3 regions of the Brevibacillus sp. SKDU10 genome follow, and region 3 is predicted to be linked to each of the others. Evidence: riboswitches for the same ligand, from Rfam matches in the RefSeq annotation. Region 3 holds a riboswitch; each other region holds the start of a gene.
The links. A riboswitch is a leader RNA that binds a small molecule or an ion and turns the genes downstream of it on or off. The one in region 3 is predicted to bind lysine.
Positions count from the first base shown of each region.

Region 1 (9,966 bases), on a different contig from region 3:
AGCTCCCGAGGATGTAGAAAACTCTGGACCTAACACATGGGCCGAAACCTCTGCAAGCTGTGGCAAGTGAACAGGACTCACCCCTGTGGCAACAACTACATAATCCGCCTGATACGAGGTTTGATCTGTATGTATAATTTTGGTTTGATAATCAATGCTACGTAGGCATTCTTGATAGCGAATAGGGATTTGCAACACTTGCACACTTTCGCGTAAGTCTGTCAGCAATTCCTCTCCATTTGCATATAGTTTGGGGGGGAGGTCCCAAATGCGATTATGAATATAGTGAATTTGACCGCCAAGCGTATCGCTTTGTTCTATTACGAGGCAAGAAAGCCCAAGCCGTTTGCACCAAATCGCAGTGGAAATACCCGCCATCCCAGCGCCGACGATCAGCACTTGAACATGTTTCAATTTCATTTCCCCCGCTTCTTGCTAAGATGGTTGCTTCTCTTCATTATAACAAATATCACTGCACTGGGGGATACATTAAGCAACCATGCCCCTAAAACCACAATGGATTCCTCCTACAATGAGATTGTCTAAGCGGGCAAAACACGGTAAACTAGAAAACAGTTTTTTTACTAGATCAGAAGAATAAAGCTATTGATAAAAGGGAGCCGTTTACATGAAAGTCATTATTGCTGAAAAACCTGATCAGGCCTCAAAGCTCTCCAGCCCATTTGCACATAAAAAACAACAAGGATATATTGAAATCGCTCCGCATCGTTTATTCCCACAGGGAGCATTGGTGACTTGGGCTGTCGGACATATTTGCGAATTAGTTCCACCAGAAGAATACAACCCTACTTGGAAAAAGTGGAGCATGGAGACACTGCCCATGATACCGGAACGTTTTCGCTATCAGGTAATGAGATCAAAGGCCAAGCAGTTTACGATCATTAAACAACTGCTAAAACGCTCAGATGTCACAGAAATCATTCATGCGGGTGACGCAGGGCGTGAGGGTGAACTTATTATCCGCACGGCTATCGAGCTTGCTGGTGTAAAAAAACCAATGAAAAGACTATGGATTTCCTCCTTGACGGACCGTGCAATTGTGGAGGGATTTGAGCACTTACTAGACGAAACACACACTCGTAATCTGTATTATGAGGCGTACAGTCGCTCCTGTGCAGACTGGCTCATTGGTATGAATGCTTCTCGGATTTATACGATTCTCTTTAAGCAAAAGGGCGTTTCGGATGTATTTTCTGCAGGACGTGTACAGACCCCTACTCTAGCGCTCGTTGTCAAAAGGGAAAAGGAGATTGCTAATTTCAAATCAGAGCCATTCTGGGAAGTGATTGCTTCCTTTACCATAGAAGGAAAGAAATATGAGGGGATTTGGCAAAAGGACGGAGAATCCCGCTTGTTTGACGAGCAAATGGCTGCACGCATAGCTCAATTCTGTGAGAAAAAGCCTGCTAGTGTGCAGGAGGTTAAGAAGGAACGCAAGGAATTTTTACCACCCTTCCTATTTAATCTCTCATCCTTACAGGCAACCGCTAATAAGATTTTTAAGTTTTCGCCTAAAAAAACGTTGGATATAGCCCAACAATTATATTTGAAGGGATTTTTATCTTATCCGCGTTCTGATTCCAGCTTTGTTACACCAGGAGAAGCTAAGAGTTTTCCAGAAATTTTGTCCAAGCTGGCTAAAAAGAAGGAATTTCAATCATTCTTTCCTACGCCAATTCATTCAGTAGCAAATAACAAACGCTATGTAAATGAAAAGAAGGTAACGGACCACTACGCTATTATTCCTACAGAGCAGGTGCCACATTTGGACAAGCTCTCTGCTGACGAACGCCATATCTATGATTTGGTGGCACGCCGTCTGATCGCTGCTCATTATGAGCCGGCGATTTTTGACTATACTACGATTACTACCTTGGTGGATGGGCGAGCAACCTTTATCAGTAAGGGAAAATGTCAGGTACAAGCAGGCTGGCGAACCGTGTTATTTCAAGGTCAGGAAGAGGACGACAAGGATAAAGAGGAAGAAAAGCTACTGCCGCCTGTTGAAAAAAATGAAACAGGGAAGGTAAGCCGTGTAAAAGTCAAAGCGGGCAAAACCCAACCGCCGAAACGCTATACAGAGGGTCAATTAATTACGCTAATGAAGACCGCAGGTAAGCATTTAGAGAATAGCGAGTGGGAAAAGGTCTTGTCTAAAACCGAGGGACTCGGTACAGAGGCTACACGAGCGGGTATTATTACAATGTTAAAGGATCGCAAGTACATCGAGGTGAAGAAAAACCAAGTATTTGCCCTAGAGAAGGGGAGCTTATTAATTAATGCCATTGGAGATAAGATTCTTGCTTCTCCAGAGATGACGGCTCGCTGGGAACAACGGTTGGCAGAAATTGGGCAGGGGCAGGCTTCGGCGCAGGAATTTATGGAGCAAGTCAAAAAATTAGCGCACAAAATTGTTCAGGATGCTACCGAGCAATCTGCTACATGGGACTTTTCCGGCACGGATATCGAGGCAATGCCTAAGCAAGCCTCTAAGTTTACGGTAGGGAAAAAGATAGCGGTTTGTGCTGGATGTAGGGGCTCGATTGTAGATAAAGGGAATTTCTATGGCTGTGATCAGTATAACAAGACGGGGTGTAAAATCACTTTACCGAAAAAATTACTTGGCAAATCCTTGTCTGCCACCAATGTGAAAAAACTGATGGAGCAAGGAAAAAGCGGATTAATAAAAGGCTTTAAAAAAGGTGACAAGACGTTTGATGCCTATTTGAAATGGGATTTAGAGAAAGCGCAATTTCAATTCGAGTTTGAAGCAAAAACAGCTTCTTCGGGTGCTAAGGAGTATAAAAAACCAAGCGCAAGAGCACCGAAAGGGAAAAAAATTACAGAAGCGCTATATTCTACTGAGTAGAAAAGAATAAAAGAAGGCAAAGTAACAAACAAGAAAGAAAGGGGGTGTGATGATGAAGCAAGCAAGACCGATTTCCGTTAACGATCGAATAACATCAATTGATACCGTTAGAGGCATTGCGATCCTGGGTATCTTTCTGGTGAACTTCCCGGCTATGCTAGGAATCCAACCGCTTGACACGAGAGGGTATACCCAAGGGGCTGATGCCATGTTTCGCTTTGGCTATGACTTATTTATCCAAACAAAATTCTACTCCTTATTTGCCTTTTTATTTGGATTGGGGTTTTATCTATTTATGAGTAGAGCAGAAGCGAAAGGGTATAGGATGAGGGCCCTTTTTTCGATGCGTCTAGCTGTGCTGTTTCTTCTGGGATGCCTGCATTTTCTGCTTTTGTGGTACGGTGATATTTTACATATGTATGCATTAGTGGGCTTTTTACTTTTATTTTTTTATCGTCAGAAGGCATCAGCATTGTTTGTTTGGAGCATTTTTTTAATGGCTCTGTTTATGTTGTTTATCTGGTTTGCTTTTTCCGGGGATATTGATTTAGATCAAAAAGTGCTATTGGAAGCTCCTTGGTTTAATGGACTAGAGGATTATGCACAAAAAGTAAGTCAACGCTATGAAATGCTAAGTGGCATCCAGATTCTCAATGTAATTATCTATATTCCTGAATTACTAGGACTTTTTTTGTTGGGATTGTGTGCAGGGAAGATCAACTTTTTTCAACGTGTGCATGAATGGAAACGTGGATTGCGCATCACTCAGATTGTCAGTCTAGTAGTAACGATTCTATTGTTTATTCCGATGTTTCGTTATTATTTCAGCCATGAAGTCTATGTGTCTGAAGAAATTCAAAAGTACATTCAATTGACAGGAAAAACGTTGTTCGTCTTTTATCTCGTATCTATTGTTCTGCTTCTGGAAAACAAACGTTTTCGAGCAAAAATGCAAGGCTTCACATATGTGGGGCGTATGGCATTAACCAATTACTTATTGCAGACATTGGTAACAGTCCTATTGTTTTCCCTGTTTATTCCTAATACGGCAGGAATTCCGCTATGGATTGGATTTATATTTTGTATTACGATCTATCTATTACAGATCATGTTTAGTAAATGGTGGTTATCTCAGTATGCCTTTGGACCAATGGAATGGCTGTGGAGATGTGCAACCTATATGCAAAAGCAGCCACTACGGCTGAAGCAACAAAGCCGTGATCGATCATAGAAAGGCTAAAAATCTAGTTGAAATCTAATGGTTTATCATCTATAATGACATTATCTTTTTTAATAAAATAATAAATCCTCATCATATCTGGTGAGGTAGAGGTTGCGGTATTTAAGAGTATGCTGGACGAGACCCAGAGATGTTGTAGACTCCATCAGAAAGGAAAGACCGCCGAAGCTTGTACAAAGACTCTGTGATGTACAGGCTGGGGCTGTTTCCGAAAGGGACAGAACTGTCACGTTTATTTGCCGAATAAGCGTGTTGTGCTATCTTCATGGAAGGTATGATGCGGGTTACGTATAAATCCGTCGACAGATTCTAAAATGACGGATTTTTTATATTCCCACTCCTTCCTTGCACGTATCTTTGAAAAGATAAGGAGTGTTTTTTTATGTCACAAGCAACAACTGGGAATGAAAGTGTAACAAACATATCGGCAACTAGGGATGGGGGACAGCCTCAAGAATTGAAGCGCGGTCTAAAGGCTCGACACCTGACGATGATCGCTCTTGGCGGTTCTATTGGTACGGGGTTATTCCTAGCAAGTGGGGGAGCTATCTCTCAAGCAGGCCCTGGCGGTGCGATTGTAGCATATGTAGCAATTGGTATTATGGTATATTTCTTAATGACCAGCTTGGGTGAAATGGCAGCTTATATGCCGGAGTCAGGGTCTTTTAGTACCTATGCAACAAAGTTTGTAGATCCTGCTCTTGGCTTTGCATTAGGATGGAACTATTGGTATAACTGGGCTATTACGATTGCAGCCGAGTTATCTGCCGCTACGCTTTTAATGAAATTTTGGTTCCCGAACAGTTCATCTTTGTTATGGAGCGGCTTGTTTTTAGCCTTTATGTTTGGATTAAACTATCTATCTGTCAAAGGATATGGGGAGTCAGAGTTCTGGTTCTCGATGATTAAAGTAGCAACTGTTATTATTTTCTTGGTAGTTGGTATCTTAATGATTTTTGGCATCATGGGCGGAGAGGCTGTAGGTTTTACGAACTTTACCATTGGCGATGCTCCATTCCATGGCGGCTTTATGGCAGCCCTTGGCGTATTTATGATTGCTGGGTTTAGCTTTCAGGGTACAGAATTAATCGGGGTAGCGGCAGGAGAGAGCGACGATCCGCGTAAAAATATCCCGAAAGCCATCAAGCAGGTGTTTTGGCGCATTCTGTTGTTCTATGTTTTTGCCATTTTAGTTATTGGTTTGCTGGTACCCTACACCAGTCCGAATCTGGTAGGTGGAGATATAGAAGCGATTGCTCTAAGCCCGTTTACAATGGTATTTGAAAAAGCAGGCTTGGCATTTTCTGCCTCTGTGATGAACGCTGTTATTTTATCGGCTGTATTATCTGCGGGTAACTCTGGTATGTATGCTTCTACACGGATGCTGTGGGCGATGGCGAAGGATGGGAAAGCACCTAAATTTTTTACAAAACTAAACCGCCGCGGTATTCCGATTTACTGCTTGTTAATGACAGCATCAGTTGGGATGGTTGCTTTCTTCGCTTCTCTTTTTGGCGACGGGGTTGTGTATGCATGGTTGCTTAATGCTTCTGGTATGTCTGGCTTTATTGCTTGGTTGGGCATTGCAATTAGTCACTATCGCTTCCGTCGAGCGTTTGTGGCGCAAGGGCATAGCTTGAGTGAATTGCCTTTTAAAGCAAGATGGTTCCCATTCGGTCCGCTATTTGCTTTTATACTGTGCATCGTTGTTATTATGGGACAGAATTACGAGGCATTTATTGGAGATAAAATTGATTGGTACTCTATGATGGTGTCCTATATCGGCATTCCGATCTTCCTTGCTTTATGGTTGGGATACAAATGGGTCAAGAAAACAAAGGTTGTGAAATTGCACGATTGTGATTTTAGCAGTGCACATGTAAGAGACTAGCCTGTAGTCCTTTTATATTGCTCATAATAATCAATACAGGAAAAACCACTTTTCAAGCTGGAAGAAATTCTGGGGCTTGTGAGTGGTTTTTTTCTATGCTTCTTAAATGTTTCCAATCCACGTAAGCTTCTTGTCCATCGATTTTTCTTTTAAAAAAATTTAGTAAATATAAAAATTTTGTCGAACTAGCATTCTCTATGCCGAACGTTTTAGCTGGTATCGACAAAAGAAGAAAAGTTATGCGTTCAGCGTTCGACATGATTTGAAGGCAAGCTCTTTTATACTTAAAAGCAATGAGTTAAGCAGAAAGGAGCACAACCTTCATGATTACAAGAATCCTACAAATGCGAGCACAATCCCTATCACTGCAAGAAATCGCTACAAGGTGCGAGATGACCATTGGCCAAGTGAGATACCAACTTCATAAATTTGGACTGAAGTCGCAGGCTTACAAGGAGAGCAGCCAAAGCGTAGCAGAGGAGTCCTTCATTAATTTGTTCATGGGAAAGGTTGTTAGCCCACCTTTTTATCCTGCTGTCTATCCATTGGAAACGGACAGAGGGGAGAGCTATACTACTCAGGAGAAAGACTTTTTAGCTGAACAAACCCAAGGACAAGCTATCTTAGAGGAGAAGCGAGTCCCTTCTATAGCTGTTATTCCAACGGCACCAGACACTGTGTATATCCATTGGTCTATTTCTGAATATCGCCTGCATATGATTGCGGGGTACCTAAAGGAAGAGTGGGCGAAAATTACACAAGGAATTCGTCTTTATGAGGTGGAGGAAGGCATATCCTCTAATAGGGAGGTGGGGTATAAAGACGTGTATATGAACGAAGAAGCAGAAGCCTGCTACGTTGAACATTTGCAAACAGGGAAACAGTACGTAGCAGAGTTTGGTCTTTATGCTTCTGGGCAATTTTGTCCTATCATGCGGTCTGAGAAAGTGAGATTGACAGCTTACCGGTACGCCGTTTGGTAAAAATTAGGGATGACACTCCTTGAAGCGTCTAGTGAAGAAATAAGGATTTTCATGATAGATATGTAAAGCGGCCAATGTGTCGCTTTTTTATTTGTTTCTGTTCCCAAACCTTCTATCCTACTATTTCCCTTCATACAGTAAAAATGGAGTATTTGACGTGACTACCTTGTCTAGCATGGAGGGAATCAAATGAAAAAACAGATTGTTTTTGGAACAGACGGCTGGAGAGCTGTGATGGCCGATCAGTTTACGATGGAAAATGTACGGACCGTGGCAAAAGCAATTGCCTGTTATACAGAGGAGAATGGGTGGATCGATCGGGGAATCATCGTGGGATATGATACTCGTTTTATGGGACGAATGTTTGCGCAAGAGGTTGTACGTGTGTTAACTGCTCAGGGCATACTTTCGTTCTTGGTAAGTGAGCCGACCCCCACCCCTGTCGTTGCCTTTGGCGTAAAGCATTTTGGGGTAAGCGGCGCGGTGATGCTAACAGCTAGTCACAATCCCGCAGAATACAATGGAATCAAATATATTCCCGAATATGCAGGGCCAGCTTCTCCTGAGATTACCCAGCGCTTAGAGGTGTTGATTCAAGAGATTGTAGCAAGGAATGAACAGATAGAGACCCGCTGCATTGAGGAGGCTAAAAATTGTAAGCTATATCAGCCCATTCACTTAAAGCCTCACTATGAGGCACATATTCGCAGACTTATTCGCATGGATGCATTACAGCAAGCAAACTTAACCGTTGTCGTAGATGCCATGCATGGAGCAGGGAGCGGATATATGAGCGCTCTATTGCAGGAGGCCGGCGTTGCGGTGAAAAGCATCCGCGAAGAAAGAGATCCGTTATTTGGCGGAGGCCTACCAGAGCCCAATGAACATCATTTAGCGGAATTGTCTCGTCAAGTGTTGGTCGAGCATGCGGATTTAGGAGTAGCCAATGATGGAGATGCAGATCGGTTTGGAATCGTGGATCGACAAGGGAGGTATTTACCTCCAAATGAAGTGCTTACGCTACTTACCTACCATATGGTCAAAAACCGAAACGGTCAGGGCAAAGTCATTCGTACAGTAGCCACCACTCATCAGCTAGACCGGATTTGTGAATATTATGGATTGGATATAATCGAGACCCCTGTCGGATTTAAATATATTGGGGCGCAGATGCTCAAGGGTGATGTGCTTATTGGGGGCGAGGAGAGCGGGGGAGCCAGCATTCTGGGACATATTCCTGAAAAGGATGGAATTTTAATAAATTTATTAATTGCAGAAATGTGTGCGGTCGAGGGAAAGAGTTTAGACGAAATTAAAGCGGATATCCACCGCCAATTTGGACGCATGTATAGTATCCGATTAGATATTCGCTTGAAAGAAAAGGAAGCTTTTTTACGCCGTTTTAAAGAGAAGCCGCCACATGCGATCGCTGGATATGCTGTTGAATCGATTCATACACCGGATGGGTTTAAACTGTTACTAGAAGGTGGACATTGGGTATTGATACGCCCATCCGGCACGGAGCCCTTGCTACGGATTTATTGTGAGGCAACTGGATCAGAAGAGTTAGAAAGGCTGAAAGAGGCAGTAAGGGATTGGTTTGAGTAAACAAGCAAAAGCTTTACCCCCAATAAGAAAACGCTGAATGGAGAGAAACCGGCTTCTCGTGAGTTGGTTTTTTTCTCATGTCAGTTAAAAGTATGCAGGTCAAATCAATTGCATGGCGAAAAGTTCTTTCTAGAAAAAATTACACTATTAAAGGAACAATGTTTCTCACATCTTTCTTTGTTACAATAAAAAGAAAGATGCGATGACGAAGAGAGGGTACCGATGAAATTGGAGCAGGAGCTTTTAGAACGTTTTTTAGAAGAAGTAGTATTGGACTCACCTTCTCCCTATGACCCTGTGCAAGTCCTTTATGCTCCTCATCCATGGGAGATTGTTGGAACTGGTAATTATGCAGGTGTATTCTGTCATCCGGATTACCCTGACGTTGTTGTTAAACTGTACGCCCCAGGAAAACCGGGAATCGAAGAAGAGAGTGAGGTATATCGTCGTCTGGGCGAATCAAAATATTTTCCGATTTGTTATGAGAAGGGAGAAAATTATCTGGTAATAAAGCGGATGCGAGGAATCTCATTGTTTGATTGTGTCCGCTATGGAATCCCGATCCCTGAAAATGTAATTAAAGAAGTAGACGAGGCATTGGATGAAGCGAGAGAGAAGGGCTTATATCCTCAAGATGTGCATGGTAAAAATGTTCTTATGTATCAAGGACATGCCTATATCATTGACGTGAGCGACTATATCCATCCGGGAGAAGATCGCAAATGGAAGGATATTAGAAGCGCATACTATCGGATTTATTACCCTTATATTAAAGATCGTCGCATCAAGATTCCGTTGTGGGCGCTTGATCTGGTGCGTAAAGGGTATCGCTTTTATCGGAAGCTAAAGGGATTGACCTCCTTGAAACATAAAGAGAGACATAAAAAGAGCTCTATCTAATAAACAAGCAGGAAGTTATTGAAAAAAATTGCCCAACTGATTTTGCCTGTGGTACAATTTGCGGTGTTACTCTACGCCATTTCTGTAAGGAGGCTGTTATGTATTTATACTACATAATTGCGCTCGCGGTTATTGCCTTGGATCAATGGACCAAGCATCTCGTGGTGAAGTATATGGAATACGGGGAGTCCATTCCTTTGATTGAAAATGTGTTCCACCTTACTTCTCACCGTAATATGGGTGCTGCGTTTGGCATGCTCCAGAACCGTCGCGTGTTCTTTATTATTATTACTACTTTAGTTGTAATTGGGATTATCTATACTCTTTACAAACAAGGAAAAAGCAATCCGCGTATGTCCTTTGCCTTATCGCTTGTATTAGGCGGAGCCATCGGTAACTTTATTGATCGAGTTTCAACGGGACAGGTAGTGGACTTTTTACACGCTGTTATTAT
Region 1 covers NZ_LSSO01000180.1:11,401-21,366, forward strand. The annotation lists gene AYJ08_RS16665 (NAD(P)/FAD-dependent oxidoreductase) at 1-420, opposite strand, end outside; gene AYJ08_RS16670 (DNA topoisomerase III) at 629-2,890, shown strand; gene AYJ08_RS16675 (DUF418 domain-containing protein) at 2,940-4,121, shown strand; lysine riboswitch at 4,210-4,398, shown strand; gene AYJ08_RS16680 (amino acid permease) at 4,513-6,021, shown strand; gene AYJ08_RS16690 (DUF4912 domain-containing protein) at 6,345-7,004, shown strand; gene AYJ08_RS16695 (phosphoglucomutase/phosphomannomutase family protein) at 7,194-8,612, shown strand; gene AYJ08_RS16700 (hypothetical protein) at 8,835-9,512, shown strand; gene lspA (signal peptidase II) at 9,611-9,966, shown strand, end outside.
Region 1: another riboswitch for lysine. It lies ahead of AYJ08_RS16680 (amino acid permease); the one in region 3 lies ahead of AYJ08_RS11140 (aspartate kinase).

Region 2 (9,966 bases), on a different contig from region 3:
TCAGGCTCTGGAAAAACTACATTGCTTAGATGCATGAATCTTTTGGAAATACCTACATTGGGAAGCATGCAAATAGGAGATCAACGTCTTGACTTTACACCTGCTACTAAAATGAAGGAAAAGGATTTGCTTCCTATTCGTAAGCAATCAGGTATGGTTTTTCAAAGCTATAATCTTTTCCCGCATATGACAGCCCTAGAGAATGTCATGGAAGGACAAGTTATTGTAAAAAAACGTTCGAAGGAAGAAGCCAAGGCGAGAGCGGAGGAAATGCTTACAAAAGTGGGTCTTGCTGATCGAATGAACATGTATCCCCATCAGCTATCTGGGGGACAACAGCAGCGGGTAGGTATTGCCCGTGCGATGGCACTAGATCCAACAGTTCTACTGTTTGATGAACCAACCTCTGCACTAGACCCGGAATTAGTTGGTGAGGTATTGAAGGTTATGAAACAGCTAGCAGAAGAAGGAATGACAATGGTGATCGTTACCCATGAAATGAATTTCGCACGAGATGTAGCCGATCGTATCCTCTTTATGGATGGCGGTGTCATTTTGGAACAGGGGACTCCTGAGGAAGTCTTTGAGCATACAAAAAACGAACGAACGCAACAATTTTTACGGCGCATACAAGCATAACGATTGAGCACTGGAGCTATTCCAGTGTTTTTTTGTTTTTTACCAATATCGAGCTTTGATTTAAATAGTAAGGGTAGGGTTACTGTATAAAGGTAAGATGTAAGAGAAATTGGTAAAAAAAAGATGAAAACGTTTTGGCATCTAAGTACGTCTAATAAATAAGTAAACAGGAAAGCCTAAAAGACGAGCACAAAAGCCCGAGACAGCTTTTTATAGGTAGCACTTATTTTTATGGAAAGAATACATAGCAAGTAGCTTAGTAAATTGACGTGTCTCTTCTTCAATAACGATATGAAATTCGAGGAAGCAGGTGGAGAGTAATGAACATCTCAAAATGGACAAAAACAGGTATTGCAGCAGTTCTTTGTCTACCATTCATACATGCAGCAGGTTCACATCATTTTTTGCAGGCGGCTGAGAAACCGGTATATGTAGCCCAGGTGTCCGAGGAGACCAAAGGCGCTGGTAACCAAGGCACACAAACATCCAAATCCGCCGGTACAGAAGAATCTGTTTCAGTCGAGGATAAACAAGAAGTTCGCCTATATTCTATACAGGATCAAGATAAGCATGGCTTTATTGATGCAACGGGAAAGGTAGTCATCGCTCCCCAATTTGAAGTGGTTGGCGAGTTTCATGAAGGGCTTGCCGTTGCTAAGAAGGATGGGAAATACGGGTTTATCAACCAGCATGGCTCTTTTGTAATCCCTCCTCAGTATGAGGAAGCAGATTCGTTCTCAGAAGGAGTAGCTGCTGTTAAAGCAGGGGATCGCTTTGGTTTTATCAATAAAGAAAATAAGATGGTGATCCCAGCCAAGTTCCAATTTGCTCGTAGCTTTCAAAATGGTCTAGCTGCTATAGGTGAAAATCATAAATATGGTTTTATCAATAAGAGTGGACAAATCGTGATTCAACCAGAATATGAGATTGTCTGGGGTTTTCAAGAAGGTACCACTGTAGCCTATAAGGATGGAAAAGCAGGTTATCTTGATCAAACAGGAAAGGTCATCATTCCTTTTACTTATCAAATTGCGAATCCATTTCAAGAAGGGCTGGCCCTAGTCTATGCGGGTGAGGAAAGGGGATATAGTCTCATCAACAAGCAGGGTCAGGAGGTAGTGAAACCAGAGGGCTTTGAGCCTGGAAGCTTTTCAGAAGGAGTAGCCGATGTGATGGTTGCTGTGGATGGGGATTTTAAAGCCAGCTATATTAACAAAAAAGGTGAGTTTTTACTTCCACCTACTTATGAACGTACATTGCCTTTTTCCGAGGGACTTGCTTCTGTTAAGGTGAATGGCAAATATGGATTTATCAACAAGCAAGGAAAAATGGTAATTAAGCCTCAGTTTGAATCGGGCGGTGTATTTCATAACGGTTTGGCTTATGAGGTAACACATGACGAACAAGGATATAGCTTTTGTTATGTCAATAAACAAGGTGAAATCGTTTGGAAAAGCTCTGTTATGAAGGAGTTTCCAGGGGATTTGGAATAACTTTGTCGAAGCTCTCGCGATATTGGTAGCGAGAGCTTTTTATTGTGAAGTAAAATATGTCTAAAATGTGTCTAAAGTCATTTGAATGTTCTGTTAAATAAAGTATAATATTGGTAATGATTTGGAAAGGGGATATAAAACCATGGAAATCGGCATTGCTATGTATCCGATCATAGGGGTCTTAGTCTTCTCTTTCATCTTGTTCTACTACTTGTATAAAGGAATTATGAAGGATACAACAAAGCACGATGAGGAGCATGTATGGGTTGATTACGATACGAGCTTTATGAAGGAGACTCCTCACTCACAGCAGAAAAAGGCAAAAAGTAATCAGAATATGTAAACTACAAAATGGTTGAAGCGCTCCTCTGAAGGGGTGCTTTTTTACTTATGTAATTTTTAAATTTCCTGAATTGTATGTTATAAATAAATGGAAAGGCTTCGAAGCTGTCAATTTTTTTAAAAGGAGAGCGTCCATGCGTAAACCATATCTTATTGGCCTTGTGTTATTAGCTGTTTGGTTTGTCTGGCTCCTCTATGGATTAAAGTTTTACCGAGGAGAACAATTTAGCACTTTATTTTTATTAGTTGCTTTTGGTACAGGCGTTTTTCCCATCTATTTTAGCTTCGTTCATTTATTAATTGGTGAACGATCTAAGCAATGGATCAGTTGGGTTGGGATTGTAGCTACGGCTTTTGTGATCGTACCCGTTTCGATTTTTCTTTTATACCGATTTGCTTAAAAAATCCATTTGTACAAAGCGGTTGTCAGGTAAGGGTTTATCTGATAAAGTGAAGTGAAAATTACATAGGAATAATCCAAAATAGAGGTGCGCAGCGGATGAGTCATCCTGTTTGCTTTACATCGCCGGGACGATGAGGACAGGATAAAAGGTCAATGCGCCGAAGTCGTTGCTGACCGGCAATCTACGGCTGGGGTGTACGTGAATAACGTACGTCCTGTCATGAAAGGTGTGCCTTTCGTGGAGCGCTATTTATGAGTTGCCAAGGTAGAACCAGCAATGAGTAGGCGATCCACTCATTGCTTTTTTGCTTATCAAGGGGTTATTCTTTTTTCAAAACAGTAATTTTGCAATAGCGATTACATAAACCAAATTGGTAGGAGGAAACACTCGATGAACATGATGAATGCCCACGAAATTATCAGCTTTATTCAAAAGAGCGAGAAGAAGACGCCTGTGAAGGTGCATGTAAAGGGAAATTTAGAAGGAATTGATTTTGGCCAAAATACAAAAACCTTTATCATAGGCAATGTAGGTGTATTGTTTGGCGAATGGAAGGACGTACAGCCTGTGCTTGAAGCCAATAAGGACAGCATTGAGGACTATGTGGTAGAGAGCGATCGTCGCAATTCTGCGATCCCGATGCTAGACACAAAAGAAATTCAAGCGCGTATTGAGCCAGGTGCTATCATTCGTGATCAAGTACACATTGGAAATAATGCAGTAATTATGATGGGTGCGGTAATTAATATCGGTGCTTCTATTGGAGAAGGTACTATGATCGATATGGGCGTTATTATTGGCGGACGCGGCACGGTTGGCAATAATTGCCACATCGGAGCAGGAGCTGTCATAGCAGGGGTCATTGAGCCGCCTTCTGCCACACCTGTAATTATTGAGGATGATGTATTGGTTGGAGCAAATGCTGTTATTTTAGAGGGTGTACGGATTGGTAAAGGCTCAGTGGTTGCTGCGGGAGCTGTTGTAACACAGGATGTTCCTGCGAACGTAGTAGTGGCTGGGACACCGGCAAGAATCCTAAAAGAAATTGATGCAAAAACCAAGTCCAAAACAGAGATTATGCAAGAACTGCGTCAGTTATAAGTATGTAAAAAACTGTAAGGTATATATCATATCAGCTAGTCATAGATTGAGCTGAATAAAAGGGGCGTCTTCCCATGACGGATTGGCTACAAAAAGATGAAACCTATTTGATGTCCACCTACAAACGATTGCCGATTGCAATTGAAAAGGGAGAGGGCAATTATTTACTTGATACAGAGGGAAAAGCTTATCTTGATTTGTTTACTGGTCTGGCTGTCTCTGTTCTGGGCCACTCTCATCCCAAAATTGTAGAAGCTCTTGTAGAACAGGGAGAGAAATTCTTGCACATCTCCAACATTTTTTTGAACAAGCCAGCCATCACATTGGCAGAGCAGTTAGTTAAGCATACGATTCCGGGAAAAGTTTTCTTCAGTAACTCAGGAGCTGAAGCAACAGAAGCTGCGATCAAGCTTGTGCATAAATGGGCAAAAATGACCGGAAGAGAGAATGCTGGGATTGTTGTGCTAAAAAATAGCTTCCACGGCAGGACGCTTGGAGCTGTCAAGCTAACAAGACAAGCTCATGTTTATCAGGACTACCCGTTGCCGGCATTTCCTGTATATGAGGTAGCTCCTGGTGATATAGAAGGATTGGAAGAGATTATTACGACGTACTCACCTGTTTGCTTATTAATGGAGCCAGTTCTTGGATCGGGTGGAGTTATTCCGCTTTCCGAGAGCTTTTTGCAAACAGCTTTTGCTCTGTGTAAAGAACATGACGTGCTATTTGCTATGGATGAAATTCAAACAGGTATGGGACGAACTGGTAAACTGTTTGCCTACCAGCATACGACTGTGGAACCTGATCTTATCTTATTTGCCAAGGGTGTCGGCGGTGGATTACCGCTAGGTGGGGTGATCGCTGGAGAAAAACTGGCCAATCTTTTCAAGCCTGGAGACCATGGGACAACATTTGCCCCCTCTCCATTAAGTGCAGCATTGGGCAATGCGGTTATGGAAGCTCTGCTGGTAGATGGATTGCTTGAAGAGGGGAAAAAGCAAGCAGAGTATTTGTGGGCTCGTATAGCTCATTTAGTTGATGAATATCCACAACTTCTATCTGATATTCGAGGCAAAGGCATGATGCTCGGCATTCAGACGAAGCTAGCTCCAGAAGAGGTTAGTCATATCCAACAAGGGATGCTAGAGGCCGGCTTTTTAATTGATGTTACGCAGAAAACAATTATTCGACTATTGCCTCCGCTCACCCTAACCAGCGAGGAGATCGATCGCTTTATGGTGTGTTTCCGCGACGTGTTAGAGCAGGCGGCCCGCGTGAAGGGAGAGGTTATGTAAATGACATCCCCTTTTGTAGCTATTCGCCGTGAGTTACACAAGATCCCGGAGCCTGGTTTTGCCGAGTTTAAAACGCAGCAGTTTTTGCTTTCATTTATTGCCCAGTTACCTCAGGAGCATCTTGAGGTAACAACTTGGAAAACAGGTGTGCTAGTTAAAGTAAACGGGACATCTCCAAAGCGAATGCTAGCTTGGCGTGCTGACATGGATGGACTGCCGATTGAAGAGGAGACCAGCTATGATTTTCGTTCCCAACATCAGGGCTATATGCATGCATGCGGACATGATCTACACATGGCTATAGGGCTTGGCATCCTAAGCGAGTTTGCCAAAAGTCCTGCTGTAGACGATTTATTGTTTGTTTTTCAACCAGCAGAAGAGGGACCAGGCGGTGCGGAACCAATGCTAGCCAGCCCTGAATTTCGTTGCTATCAGCCCGATGCTATCTTTGCTCTGCATATCGCACCAGAATATCCAGTCGGAACCATTGCAATGAAAGAAGGAGTTTTCTTTGCCAACACTTCAGAATTATTTATTGAGGTGAAGGGGAAGGGAGGGCATGCAGCTTATCCGCATCTCGCCAATGATATGGTAGTTGTAGCGGCACAGCTTGTGACCCAATTACAGACGATTGTTGCTCGGAATGTAAATCCGTTAGATGCTGGAGTAATTACGGTCGGTAAAATAGAAGGCGGTACAAAGCAAAATATTATCGCCGAGGTAGCTCGACTAGAAGGAACGATTCGTACGCTGTCTCAGGATTCGATGCGTAAGATTAAACAGCGGATTGAAGCGATCGTCCAAGGGATAGAAACAGGCTTCGATTGTGAAGCAACAATTGATTATGGTGCCATGTACTGTCAGGTGTATAATGATCCAGAGCTGTCCAAACGATTTATGAGCTGGTTGGATCTTCAGGATGATGTTACATTGGTTCGGTGCACCGAAGCGATGACTGGTGAAGATTTCGGATACTTTTTGGCCGAGATCCCTGGCTTTTTATTTTGGCTAGGTGTAGACACTCCTTATGGCTTGCACCATGCTAAGCTAGAACCAAACGAACAAGCCATCGAGAATGCAATCGAAATCATTACCCGTTTCTTTCGCCAATATGAAAAGATCATGTCAAATGAAAACAACTAAAAAGCAACCAAAGACGACCTGTGGGTCGTCTTTTGCTATATGTACAAATATCCGGTTGGTTATCCACAATCTAATCTAAGTCATTAATGAGAAAAGGAAGCTTTTATATCAGAATTAGCATCATATCACTATTATCCACTTGTGTATAAAATTTGAGAACATACTGTGGATACTGTGGATGAAGGTAAAAAAGTTCTTTTTTAACCACAACTATTTAAGAAATAATGCGTCTAAGATATAGAGAAAACAAAAAGGAACAAATATCCTTTTGATCTGAAAGCATACAAGTATAGCTTCGGCTTTCTATATATTATGATTGATGGAGGAATTGTGATGAAAAAGAAATGGATAGCAGGACTTGCAACTGTCATTGTTGCAGCTACAGCTACAACTGCATGGGGAGATACCAGCATACGTACATATTTCAATGGAGAGCGCAATACTAAAATAGAGGTTACGGCTTCAACACTTGATATGACGCAAGAATTGATTACTAGCCTTGGTGGCTTTGCTACTTATGATAGAGAGACAGGTAAACTGTTTATCGATAAGCCGAACGTCAATATTATGGTACTTGAAGGAGTTCAGCAAAACAAAAATAATGATATTGTGCTGACTAATCCCGTAACAGGTTTTTTGGAAAAAAACATTCCGCGTAACTTTGGAGTATATGTAGAGGTAGATAATATCATTGATGCTAAGGATATGAGCGTCAAAGTCAACATTATCGGTCCGGATGGCAATGTGGTGGATAGCAGCAAGGAGAAATCCTACTCTGTACGGGATGGCGGATTCTTCTTCTCCCAACCCTTTGTCTCTACAAAGTTAAAAAAGAACGGTACGTATAAAGTACAGCTAACAATGAAAAAAGAAAAGGATGCAAACATGATCGTTGTGGGAGAGAATTCCTTTACAGTAGGGAGATAAAATGCTCTTCCGCCGTTTTCAAAATTAGCTACCTGATGATATAATGGTTAGAAGTAATTACTATTATGTAATGTAAGAAAGGAAAGATGAAAGCGAATGAAGACAAAAGCCACGCGGTCATCAACAGATACAGACGGCCCGAGTATACGTATTGCCTGGAAAGACCCCCAATCGATTTTAGCCTCTTGGCTTGTGACGGAGGAATACCAGCAAGAGATTGAGCAAGAATTTTCCATTCCATTCCATGAGTTGCCGCTAGTTCTGCGTCTGTATGATGTAACGTACCGGACTGAAATTAAAAATGACGGGCTAGACAGCTATACAGATTATGACATCAACTATCGAGCAAGCAATTGGATTCTCTACGGAGTAATGGAAGGGTGTAAATATTGTGTCGATCTCGGCATACGTATGGTAGACGGAAGATTCTATTCGCTAACCAGATCTGAAATACTTTCGTAGCACCTATAGGAAAGACAGGACCCGATCAGGGAACCTGTCTTTTGTTTTTCATCGTGTTTACTTACCCTCACGACATTTGTCATACACACGCAGCGCCACTGCTAGTACAGCCCAGACAGGCATAGGCTTATCTAAGTCATGCAACCATTCGGGAGACGTGATGATTCCTTCTGCGAGGGCACGCTTACCTATTTCTAGCTTCCAAGCAGCTACAAAATTCTCAGAGGGGGACTTTATTTGATCATACTGGATTAAATTATAGGTTTTGATTATATTTTGTAGCTTTTCCGCATAGTCTGGGTCGGTGGCATATCCGGCTTGTTCTAGCTGCTGGGCTGCTTGATAAGGAGTAGTTGCTTGAATAACGGATTGATAGCGAGGACTTAATAAAAGCTGTGAGTGGTCTTCAATGGATTCAAGAAAGCTATTATAGGCTTTGAACGCTTGTGTTTTCGTAACCCAGGAGCCTTGAAGATATTCTTTGGTTTCTACATGAACAGAGCCTGAGGGACCTACTCCTTTTATTCCAAAAATGTTATAGGATGTCCGACCTGTAGCAGTGTCCCTTGGAATAAAGTTACCAAATCCAGATTCCAAAATTGCTTGAGCAATGGTTATAGAGGCGTAAATATTATACTTTTCAAAGGCGATCTGAGCCGGTGTACTTACAAGCGAAATGAAATCAGAGCGTTCCATAAAAAAGCACCTCCTTATGACCGGATGTTGGAGTCAAAGGAGGTACTTAAAGTGAGATAAGCACCTCCACTATGTATCATATTGGGAGGGTGCCATTTTGCTTGGACATCTGTTTGAAAAATACAAATTTAAGGCTTGCGTGGCTGAAAATATTGAATTCTGCCGTTGAATAGATGAAGCTCACCTTTTACTTCGCGGGCTAAATAACGACAGTATTCGTTGCCTTTACTTTTATCGTTCTGAGTTGCTGTGTCGGGAATACTAACCTGAATGAATGCCCGCTCCTGATTGTCTTTTAGACGTGTGCCTACGCCAATGATCACATATTTATAAAGATTCTGATCTTTGCCCTTTAAAATGAAAAATGTGTCTTTTCCTTCCGCAGGTTCTTCGATATGATAAGGAAAGGAGGCATCTGTATAGTTCCAATCCAATTGTTGTCCTGTTTTACTGGTTTTATTTCGGTATTTTTGTAAAAATGTTTTGACATCTTCAAGAGTAACCGTGGAGGCGATGGAACCATCTACTAGATATACATAGGCGGATTGCATATTCACGAATCAGTTCACTCCCATATCAAAAATACGAATTTTCTTCCACATTTAGTGTAGCATTACAGTTTAGGCTTCTGCAAGCGGACACAAAATACGGAAAGCAATTGATTATATTTTCTGAAAATAGTACAATGATGAAAATTTATACTTGTAGAGAGACAAAAATCAGTTGGGGGAATGGGAAAATGAAGGATACAGCGGTACGACAGGTGCATGAAGCGTTAAATACATTACGAGCAATCAATGTTGTGAACAAAGACGATTGGGAAAGAGCTGCAAAGGCAGCGAATTTGGATTCATCCGTACAATTAAATATTTTGTGGATCATTTGCTGCTACGAAGGAGTACGTGTTACGCAGATTGCTGATTGGACGTTTTGGCATCCCTCATCTATTGTCATTCATATAAAAAAGCTGATGGAAAAACAATTAGTAAGCATTGAAAAATCCGATATTGATGGAAGGGTTGTTCATGTCTATCCTACAAGCGCAGGTCGTGAGGTTATTGAAAAAAGTAGGAAAAATACACCCAGTCTATTCCGTTTGACTGAGGCTTTAGAAAAATTAAAAGAACGATACTCCGTTGTAGTAGTAGAACTGTTTTTTGAGTGCATGTTATTCCTTGCTCAAACCTTGCACGGTGAAGATAAGGTCAAATGGATTCAGGAAGGAGAAGAGCGTTTTCCTGAGAATCAAAGCTCTGCCGGATGAATATCCTCTGTAATAAGTACGGGATATAAAGATAAAAGTTTCAAATGATGTAAAAAAGGTTACATTTGAATGTGCAGCTTTTTTACATGTAAGAAATGGGCTTGATCGACAGGAATTTTTTTATCTTCTTCTCATATTCTAATTAAGCCATCGTAGGGCTTATGACTAGTCTGGATGAAGAGATAAAAAATCATACAAGA
Region 2 covers NZ_LSSO01000048.1:15,229-25,194, forward strand. The annotation lists gene AYJ08_RS03970 (amino acid ABC transporter ATP-binding protein) at 1-639, shown strand, start outside; gene AYJ08_RS03975 (WG repeat-containing protein) at 960-2,132, shown strand; gene AYJ08_RS03980 (hypothetical protein) at 2,275-2,475, shown strand; gene AYJ08_RS03985 (hypothetical protein) at 2,609-2,875, shown strand; lysine riboswitch at 2,950-3,134, shown strand; gene dapD (2,3,4,5-tetrahydropyridine-2,6-dicarboxylate N-acetyltransferase) at 3,269-3,979, shown strand; gene AYJ08_RS03995 (aspartate aminotransferase family protein) at 4,054-5,274, shown strand; gene AYJ08_RS04000 (N-acetyldiaminopimelate deacetylase) at 5,275-6,417, shown strand; gene AYJ08_RS04005 (hypothetical protein) at 6,751-7,344, shown strand; gene AYJ08_RS04010 (DUF4912 domain-containing protein) at 7,441-7,806, shown strand; gene AYJ08_RS04015 (glycoside hydrolase family 73 protein) at 7,864-8,502, opposite strand; gene AYJ08_RS04020 (DUF1885 family protein) at 8,631-9,059, opposite strand; gene AYJ08_RS04025 (MarR family winged helix-turn-helix transcriptional regulator) at 9,242-9,766, shown strand.
Region 2: another riboswitch for lysine. It lies ahead of dapD (2,3,4,5-tetrahydropyridine-2,6-dicarboxylate N-acetyltransferase); the one in region 3 lies ahead of AYJ08_RS11140 (aspartate kinase).

Region 3 (9,966 bases):
ACTGGCGAAGGGCGCTTTTTTATCGCAGGTGCTGACATTAAAGAATTTACTGCACTGGCTGAACAGAGTCCGCAGCAGGTGGCGGAGCGAGGACAACAATTGTTTCTGCGAATGGAGACCTTTTCTAAGCCGATCATTGCTGCAATAAATGGAGCTTGCCTAGGCGGAGGATTGGAGCTTGCCATGGCTTGCCACATCCGTTATGTAGCAAAGGAAGCAAAATTAGGCTTGCCTGAGCTTAATTTGGGACTAATCCCTGGATACGGTGGTACGCAACGTTTGCCGCGTCTGATTGGACGAGGAAAAGCTACACAACTCATACTGACTTCCGATATGATTGATGGAGAAGAAGCTCTTGCGATTGGTTTGGCAGAAGCTGTTTATCCAGTGGAACAGTTATTGGAAGAAAGTAAAAAGCTAGCTCATAAAATTTCAGAAAAGGGTGCGATTTCTGTCAAATACGCACTGGATGCCATTCACAGCGGTGTTGAGCTGGGATTATCTGCTGGAATGAAACGTGAAGCTGAATTGTTTGGGCAGGTATTTACTACTGAAGATATGAAAGAAGGCGTAACTGCTTTTCTTGAAAAACGTAAACCGCAATTTTCCAATCGATAGGAGGTTTCAACCATGAAAATCTTAGTTGCGATGAAGCAGACCTTTGACACCGAAGAAAAGATCATTATTCAGGACGGACTCATTAGTGATGATGGCGTAGAAACGATTATTAATCCTTATGATGAATATGCCATTGAAGAGGCAATCAAGCTACGAGATGATCTTGGCGGCGAGGTTATTGTAATGACCGTAGGCAAAGATGGTGCCGAAAAAGAGTTGCGCACCGCTCTAGCTATGGGAGCCGATCGAGCAGTGCTAGTAGATGATGAATCATTATTTGGTGATGAATATACAACAGCAAAGGTACTAGCGGCCGTTGCCAAAAAAGAAGGATTCGATCTTATCCTAGGTGGACAAATGGCTGTGGATTCGGGCGCAGGTCAAGGTGGTCCTCGTTTAGCTGAAGAGCTATCTATCAACCATGTTTCAACAGCGGTGAAAATTGACATTGAGGGTACGACGGTCCGCGTAGAACGCGATGTGGAAGGAGACACGGAGGTAGTCGAAACCTCCCTGCCGGTCCTAATCACGGCACAGCAAGGCTTAAATGAACCGCGTTATCCATCATTACCAGGCATTATGAAGGCGAAAAAGAAACCATTGGATCGTCTGTCCGCAGATGATTTGGGGCTTACAGCAGAAGAGGTAGCAAGTAAAACCGAGATCGTGTATCAATATGTACCGGAAAAGAAAGAAGCAGGTCGTATCTTGTCAGGTGATATTCCAAGCCAAGTGGCTGAATTAGTGCAACTACTGCGTAACGAAGCAAAAGTGATCTAAGGGAGGACTTCCAAATGGAAAAAGTACTCGTACTAACTGAAGCACGTGATCATCAATTGCGTAACGTTTCCTTGGAGGCATTGGCTGCCGCCCAGATCATAGCAGAGGGTGGCGAAGTAGTAGCTGCTGCATTTGGCAGCGATGCAGATACATATGCCAATGCGCTGGGTGAATACGGAGCGACTAGCCTTTATGCAGTAAAAAATGCAACATTGGACCAATATGCTCCAGATGCTTATGCACAGGCTTTGGTAAAGGTCATTCAAGAGGTGAATCCAGACGCTATCGTAGCAGGGCATACAGCGATTGGACGTGATATCGCACCACGAGTTGCTGCTCGATTAGGATTGGGTCTGATTTCAGATGTGACTAGTGTGGAAGCAGGTCCAGTTTTTACACGACCTATTTATGCAGGGAAAGCCTTTCAAAAGCGTATCTTCTCCGATGACAAAATATTCGTAACGATCCGCCCGAACAACATTGCGCCAGGCGAAGCAAAGCCAGGACAATCCGCTACAGTGGTCGCGGTAGACGTAGAACTAAAGGATCTACGCAGTGTTATTAAAGAAGTCGTTCGCAAAACATCTGGCAAAGTAGATTTATCTGAAGCAAAAGTTATTATCTCTGGTGGTCGCGGCGTGAAGAGCAAGGAAGGCTTCCAGCCGCTAGAAGAACTAGCTGAGGTTCTAGGCGCAGCAGTTGGTGCTTCCCGTGGAGCTTGCGATGCAGATTATTGCGACTATGCACTGCAAATTGGTCAAACAGGTAAAGTGGTAACACCTGATTTATATATCGCTTGCGGAATTTCTGGGGCTATTCAACACTTGGCAGGAATGTCAAACTCCAAAGTGATTGTGGCTATCAATAAAGACCCAGAAGCTCCTATTTTCCAAGTAGCTGACTTTGGAATCGTGGGTGACTTGTTTGAAGTAGTACCGTTGCTAACCGAGGAATTTAAAAAGGTAGTAGTGGGTTAAAACATAACAAATTTGATTGCTTAGACTACGGTCGCTTGAGATGGGACCGTAGTTTTTTGCTTTTGTTGGGAAATTATTTTAGGAAATGGATATGCCGATCATTTCACATAGTCAAACGCTACAACATATTAAGGAACTAATGGATGTAACCTGGACAGATTGTGTTTTGGATAAACGTATTAAACTCGGAATTGAAATACCGTTTTGTGCAAAGGCAATCAAAAGGAACTGGGAATGAATCGAGATACCACACTGTGTTTACCTGAGCTTGCATTTGAAAGTCGAATGACGATTGATTTAGGTGGGGTCGGCTGTGTGATTGAACATGTGGGTGGGATCATTCATCTGATTCCAGTCTAATCTATATTTCTGAAGAAAAAATCTTATTGTAGGCGATTGCTTGTATCCAAATATCTATGCGAGCAAGTGGAATTACACGATTGAGAAATCACGAAGATTAGTAGAACAGCTTGAAAAATATGATGCGGACATTATTTTTCTATCTCACCAAGAGGCCCCTTTAACGAAAGCCGAGTTTGAAGAAGAACTTCTGCTGCTAAAAAATACAGCTTTTCTCGGCGAAAAGTTCCAGGGCGATCAGGAAAAATCAGGAAAGAGATGGCGGCACACCTCCAAAGAGAGTTTAACTGAGGATGAGGAAGAAACGATTTGCTTTTTTGTTCATGGATTTGAGCAACTGTAACGAATGGATTCAACCATTTTGTAGCAGGATAAGATAGAAATAGGAATTATTTTTTCAAAGTATAATGAAAGTATTTTGAGTCATGGTCAATTTTGGCTATAGATGATATACTTTCAGAAGGCTTTAAGTTATTTTTTAAGAGTAAAGGAGGATTTTATCCTATGGCTATTACAAATGCAACCGATCAATCTTTTGCACAAGATATCGAACAAGGTACAGTATTGGTAGACTTTTGGGCTCCATGGTGTGGACCTTGCAAAATGATCGCTCCTGTGCTTGAGGATATGGATAAAGAAGTAGGCGAAAAGCTTAAAATCGTGAAAGTGAATGTTGACGACAATCCAGAATCTGCTGGTAAATTTGGCGTTATGTCCATCCCAACTTTGATTCTTTTCAAAGACGGTCAACCTGTGGACAAAATGGTTGGATTTAAACCAAAAGATGCTTTGATGGAAACAATCAACAAACATCTGTAAGATTGCTGAAAAGAACAAGTGCCGTCTGAGTCGAAATGTACAGCATGCGTTCTAAAAGCCCGGCTCCTGAAAAGGGGTGCGGGTTTTTTTGTTTCCCATCCCAATCTTTATAAGTAGGAAAAAGAGAACAAGTGTGCTAGGATAAAGGATAGGCGAAAAAACTTTGGATTCGGAAGAAATGGATTGAGTACATACTACTAGGAAGGGAGAACGCGACGTGAGTCAGATCAAAGATAAGCTTGCGATATTGCCGGATAAGCCAGGCTGTTATCTAATGAAAAATGCGAATGGCGACATTATCTATGTGGGAAAAGCTAAGGTATTAAAAAATCGCGTTCGTTCCTATTTTACTGGCAGTCATGATGGCAAAACTCAGTTATTAGTAAATGAAATTGCTGATTTTGAATATATTGTCGTCTCTAGCCCGATTGAGGCGCTTATTTTAGAATGTAATCTGATCAAAAAATATGATCCTAGGTACAATATCTTATTAAAAGATGATAAGACATACCCCTATATTAAAATTACCAATGAGGCGCATCCGCGTTTGGAGATCACGCGTCGCCTTTTAAAGGATAAGGCGAAGTATTTTGGACCGTATCCCAATGCGACCGCTGCCCAAGAAGTGAAGAAGCTGCTGGATCGTTTATACCCGCTGCGTAAATGTAAAAATATGCCGAAGCAGGTATGCTTGTATTACCACATGCATCAATGTATGGCACCCTGTGTGTTCGAGGTGGATAAGGCGGAGAATCTACGCATTGTTGATGAGATTGCTAGATTCCTAGATGGCGGCCATAAGGCGACGAAGGAAATCTTAACAGAGAAAATGATGATGGCTGCCGAGAATTTGGAGTTTGAACGAGCAAAGGAATTTCGTGACCAAATTCATAATATTGAAGCAGTCATGGAGAAGCAAAAGATTACATTGACTGATACAGTTGACCGCGATATTTTTGGTTATCATACCGATAAGGGCTGGATGTGCGTTCAGGTCTTTTATATGCGGGGAGGTAAACTAATCGAGCGTGATACAAGCTCGTTTCCTTTTTACGGAGATGCTGTAGAGGATTTCATGTCGTTTGTAGCGCAGTATTATTTTGACAAACAGCAAGCTCTGCCAAAAGAGATTTTACTGCCTGAGGAAAGTGAGCCGGAGCTGATCTCGGAATGGCTAGGAGTAAAAGTGCTGACTCCAAAACGAGGGAAAAAGCATGAATTAATTGATATGGCAAACGAAAATGCTCGCATTGCCCTAGCTGAGAAATTTGCCCTATTAGCAAAGGATGATGCCCGTACTGTGCAGGCTGTCCATAATTTAGGCAACATTATGGGAATAGGAACCCCTCATCGTATTGAGGCCTTTGACAACTCTAACATACAGGGAACAGAACCTGTCTCGGCCATGGTTGTCTTTACCGATGGGAAACCAGACAAGAAGGAGTACCGAAAATATAAAATAAAAACAGTAGAAGGCCCTGATGATTACGGTTCCATGCGAGAGGTTATTTTACGTAGATATTCTCGCCTGTTAAAAGAAAATCAGCCATTGCCAAATCTAATTGTGATTGATGGAGGCAAAGGTCAAATTAGTGCGGCGATGGATGTGTTAGAAAATGAATTAGGGCTGTTCATCCCAGTCTGTGGACTCGCTAAGGACGAGAAGCATAAAACAGCGATGTTACTCTATGGTGACCCGCCTATGCCTGTAGAGCTTAAGCGGGACAGCCATGAGTTTTATTTGTTGCAACGCGTCCAGGATGAGGTACACCGCTTTGCTATCACGTTTCATCGTCAGGCACGTTCGAAAACAATGCTTTCTTCACAATTAGATGAGATACCAGGTATAGGAGAGAAGCGACGGAAGAAGCTGTTTCAGCATTTCGGCTCATTGAAAAAGATGCGGGAAGCAACAGTGGAAGATTTCCGCCAGCTTGGCATTGGTGATAAATTAGCAAGAGATATTATTACGCACTTAAGAGGATTGAAGGATGAGAAATGAGCTTATTTCTTCATAATTTTGTGTAATTGCTTTTTTACAAGCAGCTCTATGAATCTCCAGGGTAATATTTTTTTACTAAAGAGTAAGCTTTTGATGCTTTTTCCAACCGGATAACGGAAGGACGGATTAGAAGCTTTTACAATACGTAATACGGTGTGGACTACTTCTTCTGGATCGCCAGAGTGCATGGCGTTGTGCTTGGCTTGCTGTTGCAAATACTCTAAAAAGGTATGATAGGGAGACTCAGGTGAGAAAGCTGCTGCTTCTATGCTTTTTTCCCATATATCAGTTCGATATGGCCCAGGCTCTATTAGGACCACCTTGATGCCAAATGGGAGCATTTCTAAGCGTAGGGATTCACTGAAGCCTTCTAGTGCATGTTTGGAGGCGGTATAGGGACCAAGCATAGGGAAGCCAAATTGTCCGCAAATGCTGCTCATATTGATAATGAGACCGCTCCTTTGCTCACGCATGGGCTTTAAAACCGCTTGAGTGGTGGCTACCGCTCCAAAAAAATTGGTTTCAAACTGATTGCGCCAGTCCTCTAGGGGGATTTCTTCAGTAAAACCGCCAGTCGCATAGCCAGCATTGTTAATCAATATGTCTATCTTGCCAAATAGTTGTAGCGTTTGGTCGATGGCCTGCGCAATACTATCTTGTTTCGTAACATCTAAGGGGATAATGTGTAAACGATCCTCAATGCTACGGGCTGAAGCCTCTTGAAGAAGAGGCTCTTTTTTTGTTACATCACGCATTGTGGCGATTACTTGATAGCCAGCTTCTGCAAGAGCTATACTAATTTGTTTTCCAAAGCCGCTTGAGCACCCAGTGATAAGAACAACAGACGAGGTGGATTTTGAGTTCAAATGTACAGAGGAGGGAGCTTTATTGTCCGTGTATGCCTCGGTTTGGTTCTGCAAGGTTTTATTATCTTTCATTAGAAAGCCTCCTTTCATATCCTTTTAAAAAGATACGAAAACTATGCTCATTGTATCACGCTAATATCTTCTTATATCCCTTAACAAAAAGAATTGTAACTGAGAAAGTAACGTGATATAATTCTGAATAATCTCATAAGCAACAACCTCACTTCCCTATACAGGAGTGAGGTAGAGGCGCAAAAACCAAGAGTACCCTCCGGAGATATGGGAATCTATGATGGAGCTGGGGAAGGGGAATTTGCCGAAGTGTGCACGCGATACCCAAGCGGTGCATGCTGGGCTTACGTTGAATAAGCGTAAGACTGTCATTTGCATGTCCTACCCGTCATGCAAATGGAGAGCTATCTCACCGGGCTGCTAGAGCTATTATTACTTGCTTTGGCATTTCCGTGAATCAGGGGAAGGAGGGACCGTGTATGTCCAGTTAGGGCAACGACTAGGTATTTCCTTTGTCGTTGCCTTTTTTGTATCTTCAATTCGTAAAAAGCTTTCATTATAAATGAACCAAGGAAGGCATATGATCCAGACTAGCAGAATATACCAGAGGAGAGATTCAAAATGGAAATTGTGGTGCAAAAATACGGGGGAACATCCGTAGGCTCTGCGGAGCGTATTCAAGAGGTAGCACAGAGAATTATCCGTTATAAGGATGCCGGGTATGCCATGGTGGTTGTGGTATCTGCTATGGGAAAAACAACAGATGTGCTTGTCGATTTAGCAAAGGAATTACATGAGAGCCCACCTGCTCGTGAAATGGATATGCTGCTTGCCACAGGAGAACAGGTTTCCATTGCGTTACTTAGTATGGCTCTACAGAGCAGAGGGTACGAGGCTGTGTCCATGACAGGCTGGCAAGCTGGCATTTTAACGGAAGAGAAGCATGGAAAGGCACGCATTAGTACGATTAACAGTCAACGGATTGAGCAAGAATTACAGCAGGGGAAAATTGTCATCGTAGCAGGTTTTCAAGGAGCTAGCGAAAACGGAGAAATTACAACATTGGGACGGGGCGGGTCTGATACTACAGCGGTAACAATTGCGGCTAGTCTCCAGGCTACCTGCTGTGAAATCTACACTGATGTATCAGGGGTATTTACAGCCGATCCGCGCATTGTTTCTCGTGCACAAAAGTTAAGCTCCATTTCATATGATGAGATGCTAGAATTAGCAACTCTAGGAGCTGGTGTATTGCATCCGCGTTCTGTGGAAAGTGCAAAAAAACATCGAGTTCGACTTGTGGTTCGTTCCAGTTTTACAGAAGAAGAGGGAACATTGGTTGAGGAGGAGACAAACATGGAGTTAGGCAAAGTAATCAGCGGAATAGCTCATGACAAAGATGTAGCTTCTATAACGGTTATCGGAATGCCTGTAAAAGTAGGCATGTTATCTTTATTATTTAAAGCATTGGCGGACGCTTCTATTAATGTAGACATCATTATTCAAAGCACCTATCATGACAAAGCAAATAATGTTTCCTTTACGATCTCCGCTGATGATTTACATAGAACGCTGGAGACCTTGGCGGCTCATCAGGAGGAGTTAGGCTTTGAGCATGTGGAATATGAATCTGGCCTTGCAAAAGTTTCAATTGTAGGAGCTGGTATGATAACCAATCCGGGGGTGGCAGCCGATATGTTTAGTCATTTATCCAGCCAGGATATTCTCATTCGGATGGTATCTACCTCTGATATTAAGGTATCTTGTGTTATCCCAGCAGAAAAAGTTGCGCAAGCTGTAGCTACACTGCATACGGCGTTTGGATTGGATGTTTCTGCGGATGCTGTCGTATACGCTTAATTTGTTTTAGATAAAACAGCATGTAGAGTGCTTCAAATGGACAGGGATAGGATTGGATTAATCAAGGAGCCTGGTGGAGAGACTTCCACCGGGCTTTATGTGTTTTTTCTGAATTCTATTGACAAATAGTACACTTTTTCAAATAATGGAGGGAAAAACTTTTGGAGAGGGAATTGCCAAATGATCCGAAAACTAACAGAAGCAGATTATGAAGCATTTATGGAATTGGTATCAAAAGAGAGAAGCTTGAACTTATTTCTTATTGGTGATGTCGAAAATTTTGGCTTCTCTACCCCTTTTCAAGAGTTATGGGGAGAATGGTCAGCGAGTGACCAGACAAAACTCTCTGCGGTGCTCCTGCGGTATTATCACTCATACGTATTTTATGCTTTGGATAGGTTTGATATGGAAGGGTTCAGTGAAATTATCCTTGCTGACAAGAAGCTGGAGGTTTTATCAGGAAAACAAGATTCTTTGCAGGCCTTTGCAAGCCATCTGCCGAAGCATGAGATCAAAACTACCTATTTTGCAGAATTAGAAGATGACTCTCGATTATCTCAGGATGACATCAAGGGATTTGAGGTAAAAAAAGCCACCGTTCATGATGTAAAAAAAATCGTCAGCCTACGTGATCAGATTCAAGAGTTTGGCAGATCTGCTGATGCAGAAGAAGCATTGAAACACACACTGGAAAGCGGTACGGGGAGAACCTATTATGTCGAGGTGAACACAGAAACGGTAGCCTGTGCTTCGACAACAGCCGAGTGTTCGATGGCTGCCATGATTGTTGGTGTTTGTACTCATCCCATTTATCGCAAGCGGGGGTATGCTAGTGCTTGCATGGCAGCGCTGTGCAGGGATGTTTTAGCGGAAGGGCGAAGCTTGTGCTTATTTTATGATAATCAAGCGGCTGGAGCTATTTATAAACGTTTGGGCTTTCAGGACATTGGAATGTGGACGATGTATCAAATAAAAAGAGAAGAATCCTTTTCATTGAAATAGATTGACAATTCTTACTCGAAAGAAGTATGATAAACATAATTATATAGAAATCTCTTATCAAGAGTGGTGGAGGGACTGGCCCGAAGAAACCCGGCAACCCCGCAAGAAGCGGAGAGGTGCTAAATCCAGCAGGCACACATGAAGTAGTCTGGCAGATAAGAGCGGGTCTAGTCGATACGATCAAACCCCTCTTCTCCGGAAGAGGGGTTTTTTAGCACATAGGTACCTGCACTTTAGGGCATCAAGTGGAAATAGGAGGAATTGCATTGAGAAAAGCAACGATTCACAACCTAGAGTTGGAATGTGGCGAGGTGCTCCGTCAAGTGGAAATCGGTTATACAACAAGCGGTACGTACAACTCTGAGCAATCGAATGCAATTTTGGTTTGCCACGCATTAACTGGAGACAGTCAAGTGGTAGGTGATGGTGAAAAGCCAGGCTGGTGGGATGGGCTGATTGGGCCAGGAAAAGCAATTGATACCAATTATTATTACGTGATTTGCACAAACGTCTTAGGTGGCTGTTACGGAACAACAGGTCCTGCAAGTATGAATGCGGAAACTAAAGAGCCATATGCAACTCATTTTCCTGTTGTGACGATCCGAGACATGGTACGCGCCCAATACAAGCTCATTGAGCAACTGGGGATTTCTCATCTTTATGCGGTCAT
Region 3 covers NZ_LSSO01000149.1:40,570-50,535, forward strand. The annotation lists gene AYJ08_RS11105 (enoyl-CoA hydratase) at 1-618, shown strand, start outside; gene AYJ08_RS11110 (electron transfer flavoprotein subunit beta/FixA family protein) at 631-1,398, shown strand; gene AYJ08_RS11115 (electron transfer flavoprotein subunit alpha/FixB family protein) at 1,413-2,375, shown strand; gene AYJ08_RS24755 (hypothetical protein) at 2,610-2,735, shown strand; gene AYJ08_RS11120 (hypothetical protein) at 2,776-3,078, shown strand; gene trxA (thioredoxin) at 3,240-3,554, shown strand; gene uvrC (excinuclease ABC subunit UvrC) at 3,829-5,556, shown strand; gene AYJ08_RS11135 (SDR family oxidoreductase) at 5,559-6,494, opposite strand; lysine riboswitch at 6,659-6,849, shown strand; gene AYJ08_RS11140 (aspartate kinase) at 7,056-8,294, shown strand; gene AYJ08_RS11145 (GNAT family N-acetyltransferase) at 8,475-9,296, shown strand; SAM riboswitch class I at 9,348-9,458, shown strand; gene metX (homoserine O-acetyltransferase MetX) at 9,563-9,966, shown strand, end outside.